3 regions of the Buttiauxella sp. WJP83 genome follow, and region 2 is predicted to be linked to each of the others. Evidence: riboswitches for the same ligand, from Rfam matches in the RefSeq annotation. Region 2 holds a riboswitch; each other region holds the start of a gene.
The links. A riboswitch is a leader RNA that binds a small molecule or an ion and turns the genes downstream of it on or off. The one in region 2 is predicted to bind thiamine pyrophosphate.
Positions count from the first base shown of each region.

Region 1: linked by a shared signal. The riboswitch ahead of thiC (phosphomethylpyrimidine synthase ThiC) and the one ahead of thiB (thiamine ABC transporter substrate binding subunit) in region 2 are both predicted to bind thiamine pyrophosphate.
Region 3: linked by a shared signal. The riboswitch ahead of thiM (hydroxyethylthiazole kinase) and the one ahead of thiB (thiamine ABC transporter substrate binding subunit) in region 2 are both predicted to bind thiamine pyrophosphate.

Region 1 is NZ_CP110080.1:4,396,552-4,400,764, forward strand. Features, by position in the region: gene nudC (NAD(+) diphosphatase) at 1-717, opposite strand, end outside; gene rsd (sigma D regulator) at 939-1,442, shown strand; TPP riboswitch at 1,494-1,615, shown strand; gene thiC (phosphomethylpyrimidine synthase ThiC) at 1,704-3,605, shown strand; gene thiE (thiamine phosphate synthase) at 3,605-4,213, shown strand, end outside.
Region 2 is NZ_CP110080.1:713,924-718,136, forward strand. Features, by position in the region: gene thiP (thiamine/thiamine pyrophosphate ABC transporter permease ThiP) at 1-572, opposite strand, end outside; gene thiB (thiamine ABC transporter substrate binding subunit) at 548-1,531, opposite strand; TPP riboswitch at 1,568-1,667, opposite strand; gene sgrR (HTH-type transcriptional regulator SgrR) at 1,693-3,363, opposite strand; gene sgrT (glucose uptake inhibitor SgrT) at 3,577-3,738, shown strand; gene OH773_RS03395 (sugar efflux transporter) at 3,986-4,213, shown strand, end outside.
Region 3 is NZ_CP110080.1:1,554,397-1,558,609, forward strand. Features, by position in the region: gene OH773_RS07235 (DUF3772 domain-containing protein) at 1-2,147, opposite strand, end outside; TPP riboswitch at 2,395-2,491, shown strand; gene thiM (hydroxyethylthiazole kinase) at 2,526-3,314, shown strand; gene thiD (bifunctional hydroxymethylpyrimidine kinase/phosphomethylpyrimidine kinase) at 3,311-4,120, shown strand.

The sequences.
Region 1 (4,213 bases), 1.0 Mb from region 2:
CGTACCCGGTGGTGGCAATAACGGCAATTGATCGTAGCGATACCAGCCTGCATCCAGTAACTCTTTCGGGTCGATTTCAATCTCACCGCTATGATATTCCGCCATAAATGCGGTCATCAAGGACTGCGGGAACGGCCATGGCTGGGAAGTGACGTAGCGTAAGTTCTTCACGCGAATACTGCTTTCTTCCATGACTTCCCTCGCCACGGCTTGTTCGAGGGTTTCCCCGACTTCGACAAACCCCGCCAGCACGGTGTAAATCCCATTGCGATGACGCGTATGTTGGGCAAGCAGGATATGGTCGTCACGGCGAATGGCCACAATGATGCACGGCGAGATTTGCGGATAGTAACGTTCACGGCAGTGGCTACATAACATGGCCCATTCCGTTTTGCTGACGTGCATTTCATGCCCACAGTAGCCACAGAATTTATGCGAGCGGTAGAATTCCGCTAATTGCACACCGCGACCCGCCAGCTGGAATAATCCCACATCCTGATCGATAACCTGACGCACCGATCCCATATCCGTCCGGCGATTTTGTCGCACAAGCCATACAGGTTCATTTTCCCACTCACCGATGGGCATCCCAACAGCGCCATCGAGCTGAAAATTTTGTGCCACTCCGTGAGGGAGCTCACCTTTTGGCAACCACAATTTTTGTTCATGACTGACGATAAACCAGCCCTGATCTAACTTTTGAATTACACGTTCCATAACCTGGTGCACATCCCCGAGTTCGCTGGTATAAACAAATGGTCGTAACAATTTTGGGTACGTTTGCGTTACATCTTTCACTCTAAATAGTTCGAGTTGCAGGTAGGCGGCAAATGAACGCATCCCGATGAGCTTACTTGAGTAAGTGATTCGGGTAAGTGAGTGCAGCCAACACCCCTGCAACTTGAAATATGACGAGTAAATAACTCACGGAGTCAATCATGCTTAACCAGTTAGAGAATCTGACTGAGCGCGTTGGTGGTAGTAATGAGTTAATCGACCAATGGCTTCATGCCCGCAAACATTTATTGGTGGCTTATTACAATATGGTTGGGATCAAGCCTAACAAGGATTCCCATACCGCGCTCAATGAAAAGGCTCTGGATAATTTTTGCCACAACTTGGTGGATTATCTGTCTGCCGGCCATTTTAATATTTATGAACGTATTATCAGCGAAATGGAAGGCAACAGCCCACTTTTTGCTGCCACCCATCTTTACCCACAGCTTGAAGCCAATACCCAGCAAATCATGGATTTCTACGATACGCATCTTGAAAGCGCTATCGATGACGATAACTACATTGAGTTCCAGAAAGCCTTGTCCGGCATCGGCGAAGCACTGGAATCACGTTTTTCGCTGGAAGATAAACTCATTCAATTGGCGTACGACCACGATTTAGATGACAGTGCTAACAATACCCGCGGTCTTGCACGCCCGGCTTGAGTTCTGCCCTGTTAACGAGTAGTTTACAACCCGACCCGTAGCAATACGGGTTTCTTCTTGTCGGAGTGCCGAGTGCTTACTGTTATGGTAAAGCACCGGCTGAGACCGTTAATTCGGGATCCGCGGAACCTGATCAGGCTAATACCTGCGAAGGGAACAAGAGTAATTCTGCTTTTGGGTTCACCCGTGCGCGGGCGGTCCACATTCATTACTCCTCCGTTGTTCTGACAAGCCACTTCCTGATAATTACTGGAATGAGCTATGTCTACCACTGAAAAAAAACTCAACCGCCGCGAGCAGCGCGCCGCAGCCCAACATTTTATCAATACCCTGGAAGGCACGGCTTTCCCCAACTCTCAGCGTATTTATCTCACTGGCTCTCGCGATGATATCCGCGTGCCCATGCGCGAAATTCAATTAAGCCCGACCGCAACCGGCGGCAGTAAAGAAAACCCACAATTTACGCCTAACGACGCCATCCCCGTTTATGACACATCTGGCGCATATGGCGATCCGGCTATCATCATTGACGTACTGCGCGGGCTTGATCCTCTTCGAGCCAACTGGATTACTGAGCGTGATGATTGCGAAATCCTGACTGACCGTAGCTCTGCCTATACCAAAGAGCGTCTGGCCGATGACGGTCTGGACGAATTGCGATTTGAAACGCAACTCACGCCTAAGCGCGCAAAAACTGGGAAAACAGTCACGCAACTGCACTATGCGCGCAAGGGGATAGTGACGCCGGAAATGGAGTTCATCGCAATTCGTGAAAATATGGGCCGTGAACGAATCCGCGACCAGGTTTTACGCCACCAGCATCCGGGCCAGGGGTTTGGCGCTCGTCTTCCTGAAAATATCACACCAGAATTTGTGCGCGACGAAGTTACGGCGGGACGCGCAATTATCCCCGCCAACATTAATCACCCGGAATCCGAACCGATGATTATCGGGCGTAATTTCCTGGTCAAAGTGAACGCCAATATCGGTAATTCGGCGGTCACCTCTTCCATCGAAGAAGAAGTAGAAAAACTGGTGTGGTCCACGCGTTGGGGTGCAGATACCGTAATGGACTTGTCCACTGGACGCTATATCCACGAAACCCGCGAATGGATTCTGCGTAACAGCCCGGTGCCGATTGGCACAGTACCTATTTACCAGGCACTGGAAAAAGTCAGCGGTATCGCCGAAAACCTCACCTGGGAAATGTTCCGCGACACATTGCTGGAACAAGCCGAGCAAGGTGTCGATTACTTCACTATTCACGCTGGCGTGCTGCTGCGCTATGTGCCGATGACAGCCAAACGCCTCACCGGGATTGTCTCACGCGGCGGCTCGATTATGGCGAAATGGTGTTTGTCACATCATCAGGAAAACTTCCTGTACGAACATTTCCGTGAGATCTGCGAAATCTGCGCCGCTTATGACGTTTCGCTCTCTTTAGGCGATGGCCTGCGCCCGGGTTCCATTCAAGATGCCAACGATGAAGCCCAATTCTCGGAGCTACACACTCTCGGCGAACTGACCAAAATTGCCTGGGAATATGACGTCCAGGTGATGATTGAAGGCCCCGGGCATGTGCCGATGCAGATGATTCGCCGCAACATGACCGAAGAACTGGAACATTGCCACGAAGCGCCGTTCTATACGCTCGGCCCGCTGACGACCGATATCGCACCGGGTTACGACCACTTCACATCAGGTATTGGCGCAGCGATGATCGGCTGGTTTGGCTGCGCGATGCTGTGTTACGTCACGCCAAAAGAGCATCTCGGCCTGCCAAACAAAGAAGATGTTAAACAGGGGCTAATAACCTACAAAATTGCGGCACACGCCGCAGACCTGGCAAAAGGCCACCCTGGCGCGCAAATCCGCGATAACGCCATGTCAAAAGCACGCTTCGAATTCCGTTGGGAAGACCAGTTTAATCTGGCGCTCGACCCGTTTACCGCGCGAGCCTATCACGATGAAACGCTGCCGCAGGAATCCGGAAAAGTCGCGCATTTCTGTTCGATGTGCGGGCCAAAATTCTGCTCAATGAAAATCTCCCAGGAAGTCCGCGATTTCGCAGCCAAACAAGCCATTGAAGTCGGACTGGAGGATATGTCGCAAACCTTCCGGGCAAAAGGTGGCGAAATTTACCTGCGTCAGGAGGAAGTGTGATGAAACACCCTGCATTTCCCCTCGTTCCCCGGCGTCTGGGTCTGTATCCGGTGGTGGATAGCGTGGAATGGATTGCCCGTTTACTGGAAGCTGGCGTGCGTACTATTCAACTGCGCATCAAAGATAAGCATGACGAAGACGTAGAGGCCGACATTGTTGCCGCCATCAAGCTGGGCCAACAATACGAAGCTCGTCTGTTTATCAATGATTACTGGAAGTTGGCGATAAAACACCGCGCTTACGGCGTGCATCTGGGCCAGGAAGATATGGATGTCGCAAATCTTGATGCTATTCGCGATGCGGGTTTGCGCCTCGGAATCTCCACTCATGACAACATGGAAATGGACCGAGCCCTCGAGGCGCGCCCTTCTTACATCGCGCTGGGTCATGTTTTCCCCACCAATACCAAGCAGATGCCTTCATCTCCGCAAGGGATTACGCAACTTGCAAAACACATCAAAACGCTGGGTGATTACCCTACCGTAGCCATTGGCGGGATTAGCATTGAACGCGTTCCTTCAGTGCTCGCAACGGGCGTAGGAAGTGTTGCCGTGGTGAGCGCGATTACTCAGGCTCCAGACTGGCAAGCCGCCACCGCACAATTACTG
Region 2 (4,213 bases):
CAGGGCCATTCCACAAAGCGGAAGAAATTCCAGCCCTGCATCCCGAGTTGTGCGGCAACCTGTCGCTGTTCGCTGGGGATATTTTCTAATGCCTGAAGCAGCAAACGTGTCGCCATTGGCATGTTAAAAAAGACGTGTGCTAATAAAATGCCTTTTAAACCGTAGGGCGAGAAGGTCCACTCGATTCCCAACCCTGCGCATAGCGAGGCCAGCCAACCTTCGCGCCCGTACACTGTCAGAATACCGAATACCGCCACCAGCACCGGCAAAACCAGCGTCATCGCGCACAGCCGTAAAAGGGCTAAACGACCAGGGAAACGGCGACGATAGAGCGCACGAGCCAGAAAAATTGCCGGGAATACGGAAAGTGCGGCGGAGAGAAACGCCTGCCAGAACGAGAAACGCAGTACGTGCCACAAATAGCTATCCTGCATCAGGGCGCGGATATCTGTTTGCGGCGCGTTAAACCACAGCGCCATAAAAGCCGCCAGGGCTACGGCCACCACCAGTGTGGCGGCACAAAGCCCTGGGATCAGCCAGCCGGGAATTAGCGGCTGACGGCGCGTTGCCATTCGCTAATCCAGTTGGCGCGTTGTTTAGAGACTTCTTGCGCGCTGTACTCAAGGGTGTTCTGCGGTTTGACCAGGCCATTAAAGCCTTCAGGCAATTTCACATCGGTCACAGGGTACATCCAGTTTCCCGTCGCAACGGTATTCTGGAAGCCGGGTGAGGTGATAAAAGCCATGAACTTTTCAGCCAGTTCCGGCTGTTTGCTTGACGCCAGACGTCCGGCAACTTCCACCTGCAAATAGTGGCCTTCGCTAAAATTAGCCGCTGCGTAGTTATCTTTTTTCTCTTCGATAATGTGATAAGCCGGAGAAGTGGTGTAACTCAGCACCAAATCGCCTTCACCTTTCAGGAACAGACCATAGGCTTCGCTCCAGCCTTTAGTCACGGTGACGGTTTTCTTCGCCAGTTTTTGCCACGCTTCAGGCGACTTGTCGCCATACACTTTTTGCATCCATAACAGCAAGCCCAGGCCCGGCGTGCTGGTGCGCGGATCCTGATAAATCACTTTCCACTTTTGGTCGCTTTCGACCAGCTCTTTCAGGCTTTTCGGCGGGTTCTTCAGTTTGTTTTTATCGTAGACGAAAGCGAAATAGCCGTAATCGAACGGCACGAAGGTCTCGTTGCTCCAGCCGCCAGGGACTTTCAACGCACTGATGTTTGTTTTGCTCGGTGCAAATAATTTCGTCTGGGTGGCCGCTTCCAGAAGGTTGTTATCCAGCCCCAGAACGACATCAGCTTTACTGTTTTTACCTTCCATTCGGATGCGATTAAGCAACGAAACGCCATCTTCGAGTGCGACGAATTTCAGCTCGCAATTACAGTCCGCTTCAAAGGCCTTTTTCACCGCAGGACCTGGCCCCCAGTCGGCGGCAAAAGAGTCGTAGGTATAAACAGTCAGCAGGGGTTTGGCAAAAACAGGTGCTGCGATGAGCGCAAGCAACGGCAATAATTTTTTGAACACTTTGCACCTCTTGGGATTAGGGGTGGCAAAGGACTTTGAGAAATGAGCCTCAAATCCCTTCGCCGGCGTTATCCGGATCAGGTTCGACGGGTATTATCTCAGCCAGACTTTCGCCTTAGCACCCCGTTGAGAACGCGTGCATTGTAGAGATTTTGTAAATATTACGAAAGAGGTATTGGTTCTGGTGGTGCAAACCATGCCGACTTAAAGTCGAACCATCCCAACGTGTTCATTCTCACACCGCGCATACTGCGTTGTCCTTCAATGCGCAACCAGTGGTGGATTAACGGCAAAATATCATTATTTTCCACGCGACTCTGGCACCACTCAGGCAGAGAAAGCTCTCCGTTATGCCATTTACCCGTATCCGTTTCCCAGTCAATGGCGAGGCATTTTTGAATCAACGGCACTTCATAAAGGTGCGAATAGAGTGAAAACTCTAACGGTAGAGTGAAGTTCGCGCTATTAAGCCAGATATCACTTTCAGCATCCCCCTGATGCCACTCTTCATAGCTCACCTCTTGCACCACAAGCTCTACACCCACGCGCGCCAGCAGCTCTTCCATGAATTTAGCTATCACCCGATGCTCAACGTGATCGCGATAAAATGTCAGCGTAACGGACTCCAGCCCGGCGGGTTTTTCGAGTGTCGGCTGGGGGCGTGCATGGTGCCAGCGCGGTAGCAGTCCGTAGGCTGGGAACCAATATTGCTGATTTTGGGCGCCTGCGCTGTAAAGCAGATGGATCGGTGCCAGAACATGGCTCAACCAACGGCGTACTTCTGTATTGCTACCCAATGTTGAGCGGCTATCGAACAAAATATAGTAGCAGCCTTCTTCGAGACGACTTTCGATGGCTTTCTCACTGTCGGGCATTCCTGACAATTGCACCGCACAACTGATTTCTTCACCAATTTCCGGCAGCACCCAAAAATTGACCTCGTCAATCAATGCCCGATAACCGAAGTAATCATCGTAGGCCTGAATTTTCAGCTGATTGGTGTTGTTGCGTACCACCGAATACGGGCCGGTGCCGACCGGCTGACGAGCAAAATTGGTTAAGGTCTGCCATTCGCGCGGCAGGATCATCGCATTGACGCTGCCCAGTAACCACGGTAGCCATTTGTCGGGTTGTGAGAGGGTGATATCCAGCGTCCAGGCTGTAGGCGAGGTAATTTCCTTAATATGCGAATAAAGCGGCAAAGTGCTGATACGTTGCAAGGATGTCGTCACATCCAGCATATCCAACTCACGCCCATGGTGAAAATGAATGCCGGGGCGAAGATAAAAACGCCAATGTAATGGGGAAATTTGTTGCCAGTGGTGGGCAATATCCGCTTCCAGTTCCCCATTTTCCTCATTTATACGGATAAGCCCGCTGAAAATTTGCCGGGCAATATGAGTTTCTGAACGACGTAGAGCGGAACCGGGTAACAGATTTAGCAGTGGGCGGTAGTAGAGAACGCGCAGTATATGCCGCCCTTGCCGAAAGCTTCGACCAAGATGAGAAATCAGCATCTGGCGAACGGCAGCTTTATCGCCAACGATCTGCACCAGTTGATCAATCCTGTCCTGCTCAAGCAGATCTTCTGCGCGCTGTTGCTGGAGCGCAAGGCCTGTGTACAAAAACTCAAGCTTTGATCGCTTGCCGCGCCCGGCTTCGGCTTGCCAGCTTAACCAGCCATTTTCCTGCATCGCACTGAGTAACGTCCGCATATGTCGGCGGGAGCAATTCAGCAAATCGGCCAAATCATTCAACGTCGTTTCTTGCGGCTTTCCTTCGAAGCTTTGCCACAGACGGATGAACTGTTGTTGTAGACGACCACTAGACATATACCCTTCATCCTTCAAGTTGCAGGGGTGTTGGCTGCGTTTGCTCACCCCAGTCACTTACTCAAGTAAGCTCCTGGGGATTCCCTCCCTTGCCGCCTACCTGCAACTCGAATGCTAAAGGGTAGAAAAGAGGAACTCCCGGCAGAAACTCATCAATTTAACTTTCCTCATATTACGCCAATAATCATCAACGATGAAAGCGAGGAGGTACATATGAAACGGTCACCGGTTGTTAAGTTTTATCAACAGTATTTTGCCGCAACACAAAGTGTTTCTGCTGGATGGCTGGCTCGCCAGACAGCGTCGCAACGTCTGAGGATGCTCGAGGACTTAATGCAGTGGGAAGTGAACACTTCCGCAACCGTGAAGTACTAACTCGTTGATTCATGTGTGACTGAGAATTGGTGATGTTCACCAGGCCAGTGGTTTTTACCGCTGGCTTTTTTATACCCGTCATACTTCAAGCCGCAGGGGTGTTGGCTGCACTCACAAACCCCAGTCACTTACTTTAGTAAGCTCCTGGGAATTTGCTCCCTTGCCGCCTACCTGCAACTTGAATTATTTAGGGTATAGTGGACGGCTTGCACATTTATCACCCGCTCAAGCAAAAGGATCTCTCTGCATGGCCTGGTTTCTGACAAAAGGACGACGCCTGAATCCGGTTTACACAGCATTTATGCTAGTGGCTTTTATGATGGGCATCGCGGGGGCACTTCAGGCACCTACGCTGAGCCTGTTTTTAACGCGTGAAGTGCAAGTGCGGCCATTCTGGGTCGGGTTGTTTTATACCGTCAACGCGATAGCCGGTATTCTGGTCAGTCTGATGCTGGCGAAGCGCTCTGATAGCCGG
Region 3 (4,213 bases), 840 kb from region 2:
TCGATATCGAGCGGGAAAGTCAGGGCGATGGTCGCCACGCCTTGCGCATTACCCATTGTGGCGTTACGCACGTTCTGCGAAATAAGCTGTGAGTTGGGCACAATTACCGTGGATTTATCCCCTAACTGGATTTCCGTTGCGCGCACGTTGATGCGGCGGATATCGCCTTCAACGCCACTGATACTCACCAAATCACCCACTTTCACAGGGCGCTCGGTTAACAGAATCAGCCCGGAGATAAAGTTCTTCACTATCTCCTGTAAACCGAAACCGATACCCACCGATAAGGCGCTGACTATCCAGGCCAGTTTGTTCCATTCGATGCCGAGCATTGACAGCGTCAGCATGATAATCAGCACATAGCCGACGTTGGTAAACAACGTAACCAGCGAGGCGCGCAGGCCGCGATCCATATTGGTTTTTGGCAGGAAATCGTTATCCAGCCAGCGGCGTGTGGAACGCAATACATACCAGCCGATCACCAGGCACAACACCGAATTGACTGCGTGAGCAGGGATAATATTCATCCCCTCGAGGCCTTTTCCGCCCCACATCTCCGCAATTTTGATGAGCAATTCCATCGGCGTTGTGGTGCCGAAGGTGCCATTAAGCAGCGCAACAGCAGCCATTAACAACAGGCTGGTTTTCCCCAACGCGGAGAACAACGTCGCTGCAAGGGAAAGATGGCGGTCATTCAGGCTCAGCGTGCTTTTGAGGATTTTCCCGGTCTGTGTGGCAGGTGAAAAGACCGTTTCACAGAGATCCACCACGAAATGAATCAGTAGATACAGGCTGCAAACCACCAGGCCAATCCACAGCAATTCGAACGTGACGAAGCGCGCCAGCGGAATGTAGCCAATCAGCAATGCCAGCAAGATAACGAATGCGGTCAGGCTGATGACCAGATGGATCAGACCGGCAACCGTGGAACGAGCTTCGGTTTGCTCGCCCTCGGCACTCATTTTTCGGCGGATCCTGTTGACCCGAATCGGGGCAATCAGGCAATTGAGCGCCACCAGTAAAGCCGCCAGACCGTTGCCAAAAAGCGTAGCGGCAATACTCGCACCGACCAACGCATTAAGCTGTTCGATGATGCCAAAGATAAAGATGAAGGTCGCCAGCAAAATCGGGAACGAGGACAGCGTTTTCGCAAGCGGGTCTGCAATGCCAGGCAGACGCCAGGACGGGTGGCTATTCGACAGTAACGCGATACCCAAACCGGCAATCACCGCAGAAAAATAGGTTAGCTCGACCAGTTGATCGGCAAACTCCATCACCCATTGCGAGGTGTCGGGCAGGCGGGTAAAGGTATAACACAACAACTGCATACAGATACCCAGCGTCAACGTGGTGCTTAACGTGGTAAAGCAGGCGAGGAAGCTGCGACGAAAACGCCCTTGCGGCAGCCAGCGAGGCAACACCCAATTCAATGGCCTGTCCATTGCGCGGCGGCCAAATAATCCAATACCTAACGCCAGCAGCAGATAAATCGTGCTTCCCACGCGCCAGTCTTCGCTCCATGCCTGATGCCAGGCATCGCTGACTTGTGTTCCGAATTCGTCGAATCGCGCCGCATCTTTATCGCTTGGGTCAAATACCGGCGACCAGAAGCTCTCACCCAGAATGCTGCCGGTGTTCAGTGCGATTTGCGTCTTCAGCGCGTCACGACGCAGTCCGGCAATTTGTGATGAGAGGTTTTGTGCACCCACGACAACGGCTTTCGCTTGCTCGATTTGCATCGTGAGCAACGCTTTGCTGCTGTTCAATTGTTTGCGCTGACTGATGACCTGCGGTGTTTCCGTCAAAGTACCCGGTGCCGGAGCAGGCCCAAGGACATCCAGTTGCGCCTGAACCTGCGCTAACTGAGGTGTTAACGAGACGGCGAGTTTATCCGCTTCAGCGACCAGCTTTTGCGCGTCGTCATTAAGGATAGTGAACTGTTTGTCAGCTTTCGCAGCGGATACACGTTGCTTGAGTGAATCCAGGCGCTTTTGCAGTGCAGGCAGTGCTGTGCTGGCGTTAACCTTAACCGGTTCTTCAGTGGCAGATTGCCCAGTAGCCTCCTCCGCCTGAGAAAGGAGGGGGGTCATCAACAAACAAGACAACAATGCCAGCAACAACAGCGGCACTCTTAATGGTTTACGCATCGTACGCATAGAAAAATAATTCCGGGATTTCGAAAAAAATGAAATAAAGGACAATCAGCTAGGATACCTGTAATTCTCCGGATTCCAACCAGGGTTAGTCTGTATATGTTGTTTTGGCGTTCAAATCCGATAACCGGGGCTTATGGTTGGAATGGATGCGTCGCGCAAGGGGGGCGGAGACACTAGCGGTTTACAGCGCGCCACGCAGGCTTTATTCTGATGGCCGATTAATCACAAGTTTCGATTAATCAATGACTCGGGGTGCCCTTCTTTGTGAAGGCTGAGAAATACCCGTACCACCTGATCTGGATAATGCCAGCGTAGGGAAGTCAGATGCCTGTCCGGCATCCCTTCTTCGCGCCGGACAGGAGCTTTATGATGCAACCTGACCTGCTACCCGGCCATATCGCCGCGTCGATTTTACTGCAACTTCGCACCACTTCCCCTCTTGTTCACTGCATGACTAACGATGTGGTGCAGAGTTTTACGGCTAATGTTTTGCTTGCCATCGGTGCCGCTCCGGCCATGGTGATTGAAGCGCAAGAAGCCGCTCAATTTAGCCCTGTTGCCCATGCGCTGCTGATCAATATTGGCACTCTGACCGCTGAACGTCGTCACGCCATGCTTGCAGCTATTCATGCGGCAAATGAATCTTCCACACCCTGGGTGCTTGATCCGGTTGCTGTTGGCGGCCTGGCGTTTCGCACGCAGTTTGCCCATGAGGCGCTCGCCCTAAAACCGGCAGTTGTTCGCGGGAATGCGTCGGAAATCCTGGCGCTGGCGAGTGGCCATTCCGGTGGGCGAGGTGTGGATAGCATCGATGACGCACTTTCTGCACTTCCTGCAGCACAGGCTCTGGCACAACGGGTGGGGACGATTGTTGTGGTAACCGGTGAGCGAGACTACATCACAGATGGTGAAAATAGCTGGAGTGTTTCGGGGGGCGGCGTTTTGATGACACGGGTGGTCGGCACCGGTTGTGCGTTATCTGCTGTGGTGGCCGCTTGTTGTTCATTGCCTGGCTCGCGGCTTGATAACGTCGCCGCCGCCTGCCAGTTTATGAAAATTGCAGGTCAACAGGCCATTTCAGAGAGCCGTGGCCCAGGCAGTTTTATTCCTGCCTTTCTCGACGCGCTTTACGGGCTTCAGGCGGAGGCACTGGTATGAAAGGATTAAAACGTATCAATGCGCTGACCATTGCCGGAACCGATCCAAGCGGTGGTGCGGGCATTCAGGCCGACCTGAAAACTTTCTCGGCGTTGGGCGCGTATGGCACCAGTGTGGTGACCGCGCTCGTGGCGCAGAACACGCGTGGGGTGCAGTCGGTCTATCGCATTGAGCCCGCGTTTGTTGCCGCCCAACTGGATTCAGTGTTGAGTGACGTGCGCATCGATACCATAAAAATCGGCATGTTAGCTGAAACCGATATTGTTGTGGCGGTGGCGGAGCGGCTGGCGTTTTACCATGCGCAAAATGTGGTGCTCGATACAGTGATGCTGGCGAAAAGTGGCGATCCTTTGCTTGCTCCTTCGGCGGTTGACAGCTTACGTCGCAGACTTTTACCGCAAGTGGCACTGATTACGCCGAACCTGCCGGAAGCCGCGGCTTTGCTGGATACCGCTCATGCAAAAAACGAACGTGAAATGAAAGAGCAGGGCGATGCCTTGTTAGGGTTAGGCTGCCAGGCCGTGCTGATGAAAGGCGGGCATCTCGATGATGCGGAAAGTCCGGACTGGTTATTTACGCGAGATGGTGCGCAGCGCTTTACCGCGCCGCGAGTAAAAACGCGGCATACACACGGTACAGGTTGTACGCTTTCTGCGGCACTCGCCGCACTTTATCCGCGCTATAACGACTGGCCGCAAACGATAAGTGCCGCGAAAAAATGGTTATCTCAGGCCTTAGAACAGGCGGATTCGCTGGAAGTTGGCGGCGGAATCGGGCCGGTGCATCACTTTCACCAATGGTGGTGACCCCCTTCATACTTCAAATTGCAGATGCGTTGGCTTTCCTCGCGCACCCCAGTCACTTACTTGTGTAAGCTCCTGGGGGTTTGCTGCGTTGCC